DNA from 2 places in the Aerococcus urinae genome. Region 2 is predicted to be linked to the other one. Evidence: riboswitches for the same ligand, from Rfam matches in the RefSeq annotation. Region 2 holds a riboswitch; the other holds the start of a gene.
The links. A riboswitch is a leader RNA that binds a small molecule or an ion and turns the genes downstream of it on or off. The one in region 2 is predicted to bind thiamine pyrophosphate.

Region 1 (8,022 bases), 530 kb from region 2:
TTTACCTGGGATAATGTCACAGATTATAAGGACCTAGCCATTGACTATATCTCTAGTGGGGCCATTACCCATTCGGCTGGAATCTTAGATTTGTCCCTCAAACATCTGAAAGTTAGCGAATAGGACTGGACCTCCTGAGGCAGAAATCCTTGATGTCTAAAACCAATAAATAAAGCTTGGTCTTGACTTTTGTTACAGCAAGGTTACAAGGCGACAGAAATGTTTCAGAAAATCCTTTTAAAATGTCAAAGTAATTAAAGGGCCTTAACAAGTCAGAAAATCCCTTTTCTTCGTCTGGAAGCCATGATAGTATATTTCATGTCGACGAGGGAAAGACCTCGTTGAGAGATAAAAATGAATCTGAATGATTAAGATGCTTAATCATATTAAATAGAAAAAAGAATGAACTTTGCACATAAGAAAGGATTTTTATTACACATGAATATGAAGAAAGTTTTAGTAGGTACCTCAATCGCTTTATCAGCCTTAGTAAGTTTTGCTGCTGGGGAAACGACTGAAGCACACGCAGCTGAATGGCAAGCACGTTCAGTTGAAGAAATCAAAGCTGACTTCCAAAAATTAGATGACAACGAAAAAGTTTATGTCATTAAATCTGGTGACACCTTAAACGCTATTGCTCAAGCAGCAGACGTGAACACCAAAGAACTAGCTGAAATCAACAACATCGAAAATGCTAACTTAATCTTCCCAGGAACTAAATTAACCTTCAAATCTGACCAATCAGGTAAGGTTAATGAAGTTGAAGTAGAAAAACAAGGTCAAGCAGCTCAAGTTTACACCGTCGATGAAACTGCTGGTCAAACCTACCAAGCACCTGCAACTGTTCAAGCTGCACCAGCTGCTGCTCCAGCACCTGCACCTGCACCAGCTCCAGCACAAAGCGCTTACACTGGTTCTTCTTCATCCGCTAAAGAAATCATTGCTCAACGTGAATCTGGTGGTTCATACTCAGCAACTAACGGCCAATACATCGGACGTTACCAATTAAGCGCTTCTTACTTAAATGGTGACTACTCCCCAGCTAACCAAGAACGTGTGGCTGACCAATACGTAGCCGGTCGTTACGGTTCATGGGACAACGCTCTAGCATTCTGGAACGCTAACGGTTGGTACTAAGATAGAAAAAGAGTGTGACAATCGCGTCAAAGAGCAAGACCGCTGGAAGAAAAAGGCGTTTAAATTCTCAAAGAGAATTTAGCGCCTTTTTCTGAAGCGGACGCTTGCTCTGCGCTTGGAACACGTTTCAAAAGAGTGTGACAAAAGTCAAAGGAGCCCTGAACCACTGGAACAAACTATGGAAGATAGGCGAAAGCCTATCGCACATAGTTCGTGAAGTGGACGTCAGGGCTGACTTTTGGAACACGTTTCAAAAGAGTGTGAGACTTTTGTCCCAGACTCCTCAATCAACTCCGGCTCCCTGGGCTGGAGTTTTTTATTTATCTTAGCTTTTAAAGGGGGCCTAAGTGGTCAGCCTTGAATAGGTAAGCGGTTTCTGCTATAGTTAGAAAGTACTCACAAGAGGTGCTTTTGCTGAGATAGGTGGAAACCTGGACTCTTTGAACCTGAGAAAGTTAAAACTTGCGTAGGGATGTGAGAATTCAAATATCGTTGTACGGTATAGCCAAGCTTTGGTAAAGCCTAACGATAAGAAGTCCTGCAAAGTACAATCAGTGGAGTATACTTTGCAGGACTTTTTTTCTGTCTAGAAATAAAAGACCTGCAGGTAAAATATGCAGTCTGAACAGAATAAGAGAGATGAGTAAATGCCTAAAAAAACAACCATTCCCTTTGCCAAATATAGTCAGCAGATCAAGGCCAAGGCCCCGCTGGTCCAAGTCTTGAATAATTATGTCACCATCCATGATGTAGCCAATGTGATCCTAGCCAGTGGCGGGCGTCCCGTAATGACCGATAACCTACCTAATAGTCAGGATGTGGTCAAGACGGCTGACCTCTTGCTCATAAATGCCGCTAGCCCTAGGCCTAACCAGGAATTATTAGACCTCGCTGCCACAGCGAAAAATGATCAGCATCCCGTGGTCTTAGACCCAGTGGGAGTTGCAGCTATGCCGTCTAAATTAAAGCTCTGCCAAGATCTGATTGACCAAGGTCTAGTGACTGCGGTAAAGGGGAATGCTTCGGAAATTCGTAGCCTCCTCTTTGAAAGAAGCCAAGGATCAGGGGTCGACTTGGGGCCTGGAGACGAGGTGACCTTGGCTAACCTGGCTGATTTTGCCCCGGCCTTTAAAGCTTATGCCCTAGAAAAAGGGATTATCCTAGCCATGTCAGGCCCGATTGACTTAGTAACTGATGGCGAACGGCTGGCAGTCATTGAAAATGGTCACCCCTGGATGGCTTCTTATACGGGATCAGGTTGCCAGTTAAGCGGCGTCTTAGCCAGCTTTTTAGCTGGTAATCCGGGAGAAGATCTTTTTTACCTGACGACGGCGGCCATGGTTAGCTATGGGGTGGCGGGAGAAATCGCTGCCCAAGTGCTCCAGCCTTATGAGGGCAATGCTACTTATTCCAACCGAGTCATTGACCAGGTCTTCTTATTAGAGGCCAAAGAATTAGAAAGGAGAGCCAAGTATGCCATTCAATAAAAATGATTTATTGGTCTATGCTATTACCCCCGACCGCTTTGACCATGATGAATTAATCCGGCAAGTCAAGGAGGTCTTAACGGGCGGGGCCACGATCTTACAATTACGTCTGAAGGACCATCCCTTTAAAGACCAGGAGGAAAAGCTGGATCTGACCAAAACAATCAAAGCGCTCTGCCAAGATGCAGGTGTCCCCTTTATTATTGATGATGACTATGAGCTGGCCTTGGCGGTGGATGCTGATGGCCTCCACGTCGGAGCAGATGACCTGCCAGTCGACCAGGCTAGACAACTGCTAGGTCCTGATAAGATCATCGGGGCTTCGGCTAAGAGTTTGGAGGCCGCCCTAAAAGCCCAAGCAGCTGGTGCAGACTATTTGGGAGTTGGCGCCCTCTATCCGACCCAGTCTAAGGCCAATGCCCAAGGAACTAGTCTGACTACCCTGAGAGCGATTGCCCAAGGGGTCAATATTCCTATCGTAGGCATTGGCGGGATTAATTTAGATAATATGGCTAATTTACGTGACCAGGGTCTGGCTGGGGTGGCTCTGATTTCCGCCTTATTTAAGGCGGAAGCCCCCTACCAAGCGACTCAAGCCATCCGTAAAGCTGCTGAAAAGCTTTTTAAGCTCCAAGCCGTCCTCACCATTGCCGGCTCAGATTCCAGTGGGGGAGCGGGTATTCAAGCGGACCTCAAGACCATGCAGGCCAATGGAGTCTTTGGCATGAGTGCTATTACTTCAGTGACCGCCCAAAATACTAGGGGTGTGACCGGGGTCTATGACCTCAGTCCAGAGGCCTTGGCTAGCCAACTCCAAGCGGTCTTTGAGGATATTCCCCCGGCTGCTGTCAAGATTGGCATGGTTTCCCAGGTGGACTTAGTGGAAGAAATTGCTAAGGCCCTCAAAAACTACCAAGCTAAAAACATTGTGGTAGACCCCGTTATGGTAGCCACTAGTGGATCGAACTTGATCCAAGACCAAGCAGTTCAAGTCTTAGCAGACCAGGTATTTCCCCTAGCCAGCTTAATTACGCCCAATATTCCTGAAAGCCAGGTCTTAGCGGGACAAGAAATCCATTCGGCAAAGGATATGGAAGCGGCCGCTAAAAAAATTAGCCAGACCTACCAAGTCGCGGTCCTCTGTAAGGGTGGGCACCGGGTTAATGATGCTAACGATGTCCTGGTGACTCCTGTTGGCGAAGTCCACTGGTTCCAAGGCGACCGGGTCGATAACCCCAATACCCATGGCACCGGCTGTACGCTATCCAGTGCCATTGCCAGCAACCTAGCCAAGGGTGATGACTTAGTCACTGCCATCGCCCGGGCCAAAACTTATCTCAGCCTAGCTCTTAAAGATCAATTAGATCTAGGTCAGGGGAGTGGGCCCTTGAACCATGGCTTTGGCCTCTTGACTTATTACCCTAGTGACCATTAATTTGCTTTAGCTTCCCTTAGCCAATAGTTTTTAGTCTTTAAACCCTTCCAGGCTAGAACCACTAAGGGAAGAGTATCTGTACACCGATAAGGGTCATGATAGCTTGTCATGGCCTTTTTTTTATATTTAGAAAAGGGTCTATCTGTTTTTAAAAAAGGATATCTTTATCTAACATTGTGAAAATAAACACATATTTTCTCTTTTTAATTAAAATATAAAAATATTCTTTTAAATCTTGTAAGCGATTACAAGGTTAAGTTACTAATGTTTCAGTAATTGTAAGCGGTTGTGGGTAAAAAGAAAAACAAAAAATAACTTGCTTTTTAATTGTGAATAATTTAACATAATAGCCATAAAGATGAAAGTCATTAAAAATAAACGAAAGGTTAGGAAGAACAATGGCTAAAGGAAAAGAACAAAAAGTAGATATTCCACAATTTATCGATGAGACAGTGGCTAAGGCTAAACAGGCCTTAGAAGATTTTATGGCCTTAGACCAAGAGCAAATCGACCATATTGTTACTAAGGCATCGATTGCAGCTCTAGACCAACATGGGGTTTTAGCTAAACATGCCGTTGAAGATACTGGACGTGGTGTCTTTGAAGATAAGGCCACCAAGAATTTATTTGCTTGTGAACATGTGACCAACCACATGCGTCACTTGAAAACAGTAGGCATTATCGACCGTGATGAAGCCAAGGGATTAACCTATATTGCTGAACCTGTCGGGGTAATTTGTGGGATTGTTCCTACTACCAACCCAACATCGACAGCAATCTTTAAGTCCTTGATTTCCTTGAAGACCCGTAACCCGATTGTCTTCTCCTTCCACCCCCAAGCCCTGGAATCTTCTATCCATGCGGCCAAAGTAGTGCGTGACGCGGCCATTGCGGCAGGGGCACCTGAAAACTGTATCCAATGGATCGATCCAAAACATGCGTCGATGGAAGCCACCAATTTACTGATGAACCACCCTGATGTCGCTACTATTTTAGCCACTGGGGGATCTGCCATGGTTAAGGCTGCTTATTCTTGTGGGAAACCTGCTTTGGGTGTGGGACCAGGGAATGTGCCTGCTTATGTTGAAAAAACGGCCAACCTCAAGCAAGCTGTGAATGATATTGTCATGAGTAAGGCCTTCGATAATGGGATGGTCTGTGCTTCAGAACAAGCTGCCATTGTTGACCAAGAAATTTACCCTGCCTTCATTAAAGAAATGAAGTCCTACCATGTTTACTTTGTCAACCAAAAGGAAAAAGCCCTCTTAGAAGAATTCTGCTTTGGAGCTAAAGCCAATAGTGAGGCGGTTGACCAAGCCAAACTCAATGCCGATATTGTCGGGAAATCAGCGGTTTGGATTGCTAAAGAAGCTGGCTTTGAAGTGCCAGAAGAAACTGTCATCCTAGCAGCAGAAGTTCCTGAAGTGGGTCCTGCCCAACCGCTAACCCGGGAAAAATTATCTCCAGTCCTTGCCATCTTAAAGGCTGAAACAACCGAAGATGGGATGGCTAAGGCCGAAGCTATGGTGGAATTCAACGGTTTAGGCCACTCCGCCGCCATCCATACCAATAACCGCGACTTAGAAATCGAATACGCCAAACGGGTGAAAGTGGCCCGGGTCATTGTCAATGCGCCTTCAACCTTTGGAGGGATTGGGGATGTTTATAACTACTTTATTCCTTCCTTAACCCTAGGCTGTGGGTCTTATGGACATAACTCCGTAGCTGGTAACGTGGGACCTTTAGATTTGATTAATATTAAACGAGTAGGGGAGCGGCAAAATAACATGCAATGGTTTAAAGTCCCTCGGGTTTACTTCGAAAAGAATTCCATTAAATACTTACAAGAATTAGACCATGTGGAACGGGTATCGATTATTTCTGATAAAGGCATTGCCAAACTCGGCTTTGTCCAAAAAGTCATTGATCAACTCCAACAACGGCAAAATAAGGTGGTCTATGATGTCTTCGATAACATTGAACCGGACCCAGATATTTCTACAGTTCAAGCGGGTGCTGATGCCATTCGCGCCTTCCAACCGGACACCATTATTGCTATTGGTGGGGGATCAGTTATGGACTCCGCTAAGATCATGTGGCTCTTCTATGAACGTCCTGACGTTGACTTCCGCGACCTGGTTCAAAAATTTATGGACATTAGAAAACGGGCCTTCCGTTTCCCAGCCCTCGGTGAAAAAGCCCAATTAGTGGCCATTCCAACCACCTCAGGGACCGGTTCCGAAGTGACACCTTTTGCGGTCATTTCAGATAAGAAGAACAATAAGAAGTACCCTCTTGCTGACTACGCCCTCTTACCTAAGGTGGCTATTGTGGATTCCAGCTTTGTCGAAAAGGTGCCAAGTCGGGTGACTGCCGCTACCGGGATGGATGTCTTAACCCACGCTATTGAGGCTTATGTATCTATCTTTGCCTCAGACTATACCGATGGACTCTCTCTTCAAGTTATTAAGATTGTCTTTGACTACTTAGAAAAATCAGTCAAAGACTTTGACCCGCTAGCTAGAGAGAAGATGCATAATGCAGCTACCATGGCGGGGATGGCTTTCGGAAATGCCTTCTTGGGAATTGTTCACTCTATGTCCCACAAGATCGGTGGGGTCTTCCATACCGTTCACGGGGAAAACAACGCTATCCTACTCCCTTATGTGATCCGCTACAACGGGGAAAAACCAGGCAAGCTTTCTACCTGGCCAAAATACAACTACTACAAGGCGGGCGAACGTTACCAAGACATTGCCCGTATGCTAGGCTTAAAGGCTAATACTGTCGATGAAGCGGTTGCTTCCCTGGCTCAAGCCTGCTATGAACTCGGTGAAAAAGTCGGTCTGCCAATGAGCTACCAAGCCCAAGGCCTTGACAAGAAAGAATGGGAAAAGGCCTTAGAACAACTCGCTTACGATGCTTATGAAGACCAATGTACCCCATTAAACCCTCGTCTGCCATTAGTTCCTGATATGATGGCTATGATGCGGGCGGCTTACCAAGGTTATGGTAAGGCTCCAGAACCCATTAAGAATAAGTAAGAAATTCCTCTTGTATAGATAGAAAAAAAGTGAGCCCCAGCAGCTCACTTTTTTCGTCTCTTATCATATTCTATTAATTCAAACGGTGCTTTTGCCAGATGAAGCCCATGTGGCGGCCCTTAGTTTGGTTTTGGCGGTAGGAGAAGCCTTGGGGACTGGTATAGGTATCCATGGGGTCGACTTGGATATTTTCGGGACGGATACCTAGACTGTGACATTGATTTCTGACCACGGCTTGGTTATCAATGTGCCACTTACCGGTAGTCTCTTGGTAGGAGATATTTCCCTCTGAGCCCTTTAAGTCCTTGAATTGGAGATAAACATCCTCATCGACTTCAAAGTGTTTTTGGGATAGGGATGGACCAATTTGGACCTGGATAGTTTCCGCTTGGACTTCAGGATGGTCGGCAAAGATTTGCTCAAAGGTCACTTGGGTAATGTTTTGGACCGTGCCCCGCCAACCGGAATGGATGACGCCGATCAGGGGAGTCTTTTGGTCGTAGAAGAGAATAGGGACGCAGTCAGCCGTGAAAATTCCTAACATCAGGTCATCATCAAAGCTGTAGAGGGCGTCGGTTTGGGGGATGGCTGTGTCATTGCTTAGGGCACCCTTGCCTCCGTCAGCTAGGCTAACTTCTACTGCCCGTTTGGAATGACTTTGATGGGCTTGGACAAAGTGGTCGGGCCTCGCATAGGTCGCTTGGAAAAAAGCCCGGCGGTTAGCTAAGACCGCATCCAAGTCCTGATAGGAATGGATCCCCATATTGCCCGCTTCAGGCAGGTCGGGGTCTCTTAGGGTGATCCCCATTTGTAAGTGGGGGTCATTGTGATAGTAGTGAATAGACATCAGGAACACTTCCTTCTATATAATAATGGCAAAGTATCTTGCTTATTATAAGCGGATTTTTCCCCACCCGCA
Region 2 (8,022 bases):
AAGATTTGCTGCCAATTGCCTAGCAGGGTCTCCCGGTAATATTGGAAGAAATCAATATATTGCTGGCCTAAGTCCACAGTTAAAATCGTCTGATTGCCAAAGGGAAAGATACCCTGAAACAGGTAAATAAAGACCAGGATTAAAACTGGGAGGCCTGCCGCTAATAAGAGCGACCGTTTAACTGCATTCATTTTGGAAAAATTCTTCATTAAAGACACCGTGCTAACTCCTTAAAGATGCTTGATTTCACCTTAGCTTAGCACAAATTAATTTATCAGAACATGGCCAGGTCAAGAGATCTTTCAAAGAATTTATAAAAGTCTACTTTCAGTCAGACAAAATCATAGAAATCGATTATAATGATAGGTGACTTGCTTTTTAGAAAGTGAGTGTTGGCACTTAATGACGATAAGAAAAAGAAAGTAGGTGAAGGCATGTCGCATGACTTTGATAAGTCAGCTAAGCACAAGGGGAGAGAAAAACAAGCCCAAGTTAATTCCAAAACTTTACGGCGGAAATCGCCCCATTGGCATAATTACTTGAATCGGCTAAACATTTTACTTTATATTGTATTTATTTTATTTGCTCTGCTTATCTTCCGCTTAGGCTACTTACAGGTTGTTAATGGTCAAGCCTTCCAAGAACTGGTCCATATGACTGAAAAGAATATGTCTGAAGAAAGTGTTCCTAGAGGTTATATTGTGGACCGTAACCATAAGATGTTGGTGGATAACGAGGGACTCCAAGCCATTAATTACACCCGAGGCCCCAATGTCACGGGGGAAGATATGGCCAAGACTGCCCGGAAATTAGCCAGTTTTATTCATTTGGATACTGGGGAAGTCACAGAGCGAGACCGAAAGGATTATTGGATTGCCAGCAATCAAGACCGCTTAAATGAGCGGATGTCAGAAGAAGACTTGCGGCTAAGGGATAGTGAACTGTACGAGAAGCAATTATCCTATGTCTCTGAAGAGGATATCAATTTTTCTGGGGATGATCTCGAAGCGGTTCTGATTTATAAGCGCATGAATGGGGCCTACGCCCTCACACCAACCTTGATTAAAAACAAGGATGTCTCCAATGAAGAAATTGCCCTGGTCAGTGAGCATAGTAATGAAATGCCTGGGGTCAATACCACCATGGATTGGCGTAGAGAATATCCACAAAAAGACTTACTCCGCTCAGTAATCGGTAGCGTGACTTCTGAAGAAGAGGGACTGCCGAGTGATAAGGCTGAATACTACCTGGCCCAAGGTTATGCCCGCAATGACCGGGTCGGTAAGTCTTACTTGGAAGCCATGCATGAAGATACCCTGCATGGTGCCAAGACCAAGTACGAAACTGAAATTAACCAAAGAGGCGAGGTCGTGAGAACCGACAAGGCTTATCCTGGCTCGATGGGCAATACCGTTCAACTGACCATTGATACTGATTTTCAAAAGAAAATTGAAGAAATTTTGGAGGGCTACCTGCACGGCTCAAGTACCGGTAAAAATAATTCCATCTATGTGGTAGCCAGTGACCCTAATAATGGGGAGATCCTGGCCATGGCTGGTAAATACCGGAACGAACATGGCGAAATCATTGACGATGCCCTGGGAACCATTAATTCATCCTTTACCATGGGATCTACCGTCAAAGGAGCCACAGTTGGGGCCGGTTACCATTATGGCGTTTTAAAACCGGGGCAAGAAAATATCTTTATTGACCAACCGCTTTACTTTACTGGGACACCAAGGAAGGCTTCCTGGTGGGCAGCCCACAATACTAGCCCCGTTCCTATTAATGATGTCATGGCTCTGGCAAGGTCTTCCAATGTCTATATGATCCGGACTGCCATGGCTATCGGGGGCTTACCCAATTATGAAGCAGGGATGTCCTTGGCTGGTTTAGATCCAGAAACGGGTAATAAGTTGCGTAATTTTTACCATCAATTTGGTTTAGGAAGCTCGACCGGCATTGACCTACAAAATGAAGTGACTGGTCTGGAAGGTGAAGGGGGTAACCCTGGTAACTATATTGACTTGGCTTTTGGTCAATATGATACCTATACGCCTATGCAATTGAACCAATATGTCGCAACTATCGCTAACGGTGGTAAACGCTATGCCAGCCATGTGCTTAAACAAGTGCTCAGAGAAAATGGTGAGCATGAGTCTGACACCCCTCAAGTGGTGTATCAAAACCAACCTAAATTGTTGAATGCCGTACAGTTAAGTCCAGAAGAACTGGGACGAATTCAACAAGGTTTCTGGTCAGCAGCCAACCATCCGCAAGGTCTCTCATATAATGAATTTAGAGGCTTCCCGGTGACTATTGCTGCTAAAACTGGTACGGCGGAAACAGGGACCGAAGGGATAATTAACTCAACCTTTGTTTCTTACGCGCCTTACGAACAACCTAAGATTGCCTTATCGGTAGTCATTCCAGAAATCAGTGCTTCGGCCTTTGATAAGACAGCAGAGGTTGTTGGTCACAAGGTCTTAGATGCCTATTACCATAAAAAATAATTCCAGGGCATTTTTATAAAAAGTTTGAAAAGCACTGAGAACTATGGTAGACTTTTAAGGTATGATTAAAAATCTATGATAAATTATTGATCTGATGGAGGGAAAATAATGCGTATTAACATTCTTTTAGAAAATACGGAACTTAAGGGCGAACGCATTTACTTAACAGAAAAAAATCGTCGTAACAACCCTGACCGTATTGAATTAAAAAAATATAGTCCAAAATTACGTAAAGTATGCTTATTTAGAGAAGTTAAAAAATAGAAATATTTCTATTGCTAAAAAGAGAATGTACCGATAGTCTTCAGACTATCACTCGATTTGCTGATATTCGTTGGAAGTTCTTATTCAGTTAAGGCTGAGATTGCTTTTAGAATGACATTTTCTTTTTAGACATTGATATAGTGAAAAGGGGCTGGAAAACTTTCCAGCCTCTTTTTAAAAAATTTCTAATCGAAATAGCTTGCAAAAGTCTGACCTGAGCTAGTTGAATTAACTAGGGAAGGCATCGAAAGTCTATCGCACATAATTCCTTCAATGAATATCAGGGCTTTTCTACTTTTAGCACACTTTCCTCCTTACAAGTCATTTTTTATGAAATCATTAAAAAAAGCCATACATATTGATGCTATGTAAGCGCTATGATAAAATTTATGTGAATTGAGATTCGGGGTGCCGGATGGCTGAGAATATACCCGTAGAACCTGATCAAGTTATTGCGTAGGGAAATCTATTCAACGGGAGAAGGCTACTGTCATCTTGAACTCAAGAGGATAGTGGCCTTTTTATGTTGTAGGAGGGAAAAATGAAAAAGATTATTAAACATTTTATAGAGCATCCCGAAGAAAAAGAAAATTTTAATGATATGGCTCTACTTTTATTTGAATATTTATATAAACATAATCAAGATTATCAGCAATTCTGTCAAAGAAGAGCTGTAGGGATAAGACAAGTACGTCATTGGAAGGACATCCCGGCAGTGTCAACCGACGCCTTTAAAAATGCATTTCTGAGTGCAACACCACATGAACAATGTTCGCGTATATTTATGACAAGCGGGACGACGACAGGAATCAGTGGAAAACACTATCATAAAGATCTAGAAATTTATGATTTGTCTGCCTTGTTAGGTTTCAAGCAGTATGTCACTGATAAATCTTTACCTACGGCAATTCTTTTTCCTAATGAAGAAGAGATGCCTAATTCTTCACTGGCTCACTATTTAGAAATATTGAAGGCTAATGGTCAGCCGGATTCCATGCATTTTATCACTGAGAAAGGCCTAGAAGTCGCTGCTTTAAAAGAATGGCTAATGGCGCATCAAAAGCAACCAGTAATTATTTTAGGAGCTAGCTATAGTTTCGTCCACTTGTTTGAAGCCTTAAGCCAAGGAGAAGTGCTTCCGATCCATCCGGATAGTCTATTATTTGATACTGGGGGGTTCAAAAATTTCTCTAAGGTTTATCAGCTAGATACTTTTTATCAAAAGCTACTTTCGGTTTTTCCGGTAAGAACAAATCCGGTGAATATGTATGGTATGACAGAATTATCCACAGAATATTATACCCAGTTTGCTTTTGATAAAGTGCTATTAAAACGAGGGCCGCATTGGATAAAATATAAAATCATTGACCCCGCGACGGGTCTAGAGGTTGAGCAAGGGAAACCAGGTTTACTCGTTCATATTGATTTAGCAAATATTAATTCTGTCCCTGCTATTCAAACAGGAGACTTAGCCATTGACCATGGATGTGGTTTTGAGTTATTGGGACGGGTAAAAAATGGAGAGCCTAAGGGCTGCTCGATAGCAGCTAAAGATTGGTTAGAGGGTCACCATGATTAATATAAACTGTGGCTATTTGCCGCCTATAGTAAATGATCTTGCTATTGAAAACCGTGAACTGATATTTGATTCAATTCGTATCCAAGTCCCAGCTCCTAATGTTGAACAGTTAAAAATAATGATAGAACGCATGAAAAACGATAGCTCTGAAATTAGTTTAACAGAGATCATAGCTGCTATAGATAAGGCGATCCTTTGTTTATTAGATCGCCAGAATTCCCTTAGAAAGAAATATGAAAAAATACTTCCTATTATTACCGGCTATGATTCAGAAATTCTACGCTTAGCTCTGACTAAATTTTTATTGAATTTTAGGAAACATGAACTCAGGCGCTGGCTAGCTGAAAATTTTGAAAATCCTAATATTTTAGAAGAATTTGTGCCCAGAATGCATGGGGGATATAGTCGCGCTTTTGCTCCACAAATGTGTGCGCATATATGGGCAGGGAATGTGCCTGCCTTACCATTATGGAGTTTAGTCGCTAATTTATTAGTGAAAGGAAAGCTGATTGGAAAAGTATCTTCTAGTGAACCGAGTTTTATTGGCTTATTTTGTCAATTGCTGATTCGAATTGAGCCTAAATTGGCTAATAAATTAGCCATCCTTTCCTGGCAGGGAGGAGATGAGGAGCGTGAACAAACCTTGATTGACTCGTCTGATTGTGTTCTTGCTTATGGAAATAATCAAACCATGGCAGCTATTCAAGCCAAGCTATCACCAGCAAGTCACTTTATTAGCTTTGGGAATAAATTGAGTTTTGGCGTGATTCATCATCAAGTATTAAATGCTGAAAAGGTAAATCATATCGTCCATGAAGCAGCTAAAGCGGTAGTTTATTATGATCAACAAGGATGCTATTCCCCTCAGATTTATTTTGTGGAAGGAGGAGGTCAAGTTTCTCCCAGAGAATTTGCCCTTATGTTAGCAGGAGAATTAAGAGCTTATGAAAAGCGTTATCCACTCAGAAAGTTATCGCTCGAAGAAGCTTACTTACGATCTCAGTGGCGCGAAAAAATCGAATGGCAGGGAGGGTGTGAGATCTTCCCAGCTCACCCTGAGAATTGGCTAGTGACTTATAGCCAAGCATTGACTTTTAGCCCTTCGCCATTGTCTCGCGTGATACAAGTGATTGCTGTAGATCAATGGGAGGATATTGATAATTTACTAGTGAATAAATTATCCATTTTACAGAGCGTAGGGGTAGCAGCTCCTACAGAAAGTTTATTTAAAATGGCTAACCATTGGGGAAAATTAGGGGTTACTCGCGTAACGAGTCTATCTGCGATGATGCAAGTGCATCCAGCTTGGAATTCTGATGGTTATTCCCTACTAAGAGAATTGGTTCGAATAGTAGATATTGACTCAGCTTCTCTTAGAGATTCTGAACGCTGGAATTCCTATAGAGATTAGAAAATGAAGGAGTGAGTAATTTGCTGGCTGGAAAAGTTGTTTTCATTAGTGGATCAAGTCGAGGAATTGGGGCTGCAATAGCAAAAGGATTTGCCAAAGCAGGCGCTAATGTCGTCATTAATTATCGCAAAAGTGAAGAACAAGCAAGAGCGGTGGCAGAATATTGTACCTCTCAAGGCGTTCAAGCTCTTCTCGCTAAGGGAGATGTTACAAAACAAGAAGGGGTTCATCAAGTTGTTAAAAAAGTATTAGATAATTTCGGTCGTCTTGACGTTTTAGTAAATAATGTCTTTTCTCCTTTTCAATTCGATGCCGAGAAAAGGAAGAAAGTTTGGCAGCTTTCTTGGGAAGACTATCAAAGGCAGCTGGAAGGGGGCTTAAAAGCAACTTGTCTACTCACCCAAGCGGTTTTAGACACTATGATGAAAAATAATTCAGGCAGTATCATTAATATGGTATCTAATTTGGTTGCTGATCCTGTTGTCCCCTATGCGGATTACATCACTACTAAGGCCGGCATTGTTGGTTATACGAAAAGCATGGCTAAGGACTTAGGTGTCTTTAATATTAGGGTGAATGGTGTAGCACCAGGTTTGGTCTATCCAACAGATTCAACTAAAACAACGAAAGAAATATTGAAAGAAAAGATTATTGAATCAACTCCTTTAGCTCGAATGGTTCAAGTCGATGATGTAGTTGGTCCAGTATTATTTTTAGCTTCAGATTGGAGTAGGATGATGACCGGTCAAATATTATACGTTGATGGTGGCTTAGTCATGCAGGGTTAAATTTTTGGCCGTGTAGGAGCAATATAAAAACACCTTGTGTGTAGTGGCCCCAAGTCTTGGATTAGGCATTCAAGGCTTGGGACTATTTTTATGGATAAATATTCCTTATCATTTACTAGCAGATTATACTACCAAAAATATCGCTAAGTGCTATTCAAACAAGATACAATCTTATCAACTTTCCTATGAAGAAGGAGAACGTTTAGCAGTATAATGAAAGCTACCAAGCTAAATTACCTTGTGGGGCCATAAAGAAGTCTTTTACATTTGATAGAATCACTTTTATTAAGGATAGAGTCGCTTTGACTTGGTCACCTGATCTTATCATCGACACCATGAAAAAATTTAATTGTAAAGCCCAAATATTTAACGTCATCTTGTCTATTGTGCTTTATCTGATTTACCTATTTATTGACAGCTTGTCGAGAAAAAGTATGGTAAAGTTAATAGGTAATTAGACTTAGTTGACACAGAAGGAGTTAAAATGCGAAGAAAAGCTTATATCACCTATGCTTTATTAGCTATTCAAATTATTATTTATCTCTTGATGGAAGTCACGGGATCGAGCCTCAGTATCTCAACCCTCCTGCATTTTGGCGCTAAGGAGAATGCTTTAATAGCAATCTATGGGCAATACTGGCGCTTAATTACGCCAATTTTTGTTCATATCGGTTTTTCTCATCTCTTATTCAATTCCATTACTCTCTGGTATTTAGGGAGTGAGGTGGAAGGGATTATTGGTTCCTGGCGCTTTTTGTTTATCTATCTTTATTCGGGAATTATGGGGAACTTATTTAGTTACCAATTCTCAACGAGCGTTTCAGCAGGAGCCAGTACGGCACTATTTGGCTTGTTTGCTTTCTTCTTAGCCATGCGCTATCTCAACCCTCATGACCGCTATTTTCAGGCCATGGGCTACCAATACCAGACCCTAATTATCTTGAATATTGTTATGAATTTGTTCATGGCCAATGTAGATATGTCAGGGCATATTGGGGGCATTATCGGTGGTTTCTTAGCCACCCTCATTATCACCAATAACCCTAAACACCGTCTAAGCAGTATCCTCTTATCAATTCTTGTTTATTCAGTGATTGCTGGTATAATTATTGCGAATCATGGGGCCTTTAATACCCTATTTATACATTAGGAGGCAAGTATGGCATTTATAGTTGGTATTGATTTAGGAGGAACAACCGCCAAGCTGGCTTTGTTTACTCCAGATCTTGAAAAAATCGATCAGTGGCAAATTCCTACGGATACGTCTGACCATGGGAGAAATATTGTTTCTAACCTGGCCAAAACCATCCAAGACCATGTTGAGGCGACCCATTTAGACCTAAGGGACTGTATGGGGATCGGTATGGGGTCTCCTGGCGCTATAAATCGCGAGGGGGGAACGGTTACTGGTGCCTATAATCTGGGTTGGGAGAATGAGATTGCAGTTGTTGACCAATTTCAAAATCG

Region 1: linked by a shared signal. The riboswitch ahead of AWM73_RS00160 (hydroxyethylthiazole kinase) and the one ahead of AWM73_RS02430 (LuxE/PaaK family acyltransferase) in region 2 are both predicted to bind thiamine pyrophosphate.

The regions. Positions count from the first base shown of each region.
Region 1 is NZ_CP014161.1:23,704-31,725, forward strand. It holds gene nadC (carboxylating nicotinate-nucleotide diphosphorylase) at 1-123, shown strand, start outside; gene apf (aggregation-promoting factor) at 439-1,137, shown strand; TPP riboswitch at 1,529-1,627, shown strand; gene AWM73_RS00160 (hydroxyethylthiazole kinase) at 1,785-2,624, shown strand; gene thiD (bifunctional hydroxymethylpyrimidine kinase/phosphomethylpyrimidine kinase) at 2,611-4,059, shown strand; gene adhE (bifunctional acetaldehyde-CoA/alcohol dehydrogenase) at 4,458-7,103, shown strand; gene pgeF (peptidoglycan editing factor PgeF) at 7,177-7,950, opposite strand.
Region 2 is NZ_CP014161.1:550,812-558,833, forward strand. It holds gene AWM73_RS02415 (YfhO family protein) at 1-209, opposite strand, end outside; gene AWM73_RS02420 (penicillin-binding transpeptidase domain-containing protein) at 393-2,513, shown strand; gene rpmG (50S ribosomal protein L33) at 2,622-2,777, shown strand; TPP riboswitch at 3,172-3,257, shown strand; gene AWM73_RS02430 (LuxE/PaaK family acyltransferase) at 3,319-4,356, shown strand; gene AWM73_RS02435 (acyl-CoA reductase) at 4,349-5,767, shown strand; gene AWM73_RS02440 (SDR family oxidoreductase) at 5,788-6,555, shown strand; gene AWM73_RS02445 (rhomboid family intramembrane serine protease) at 7,040-7,705, shown strand; gene AWM73_RS02450 (ROK family glucokinase) at 7,715-8,022, shown strand, end outside.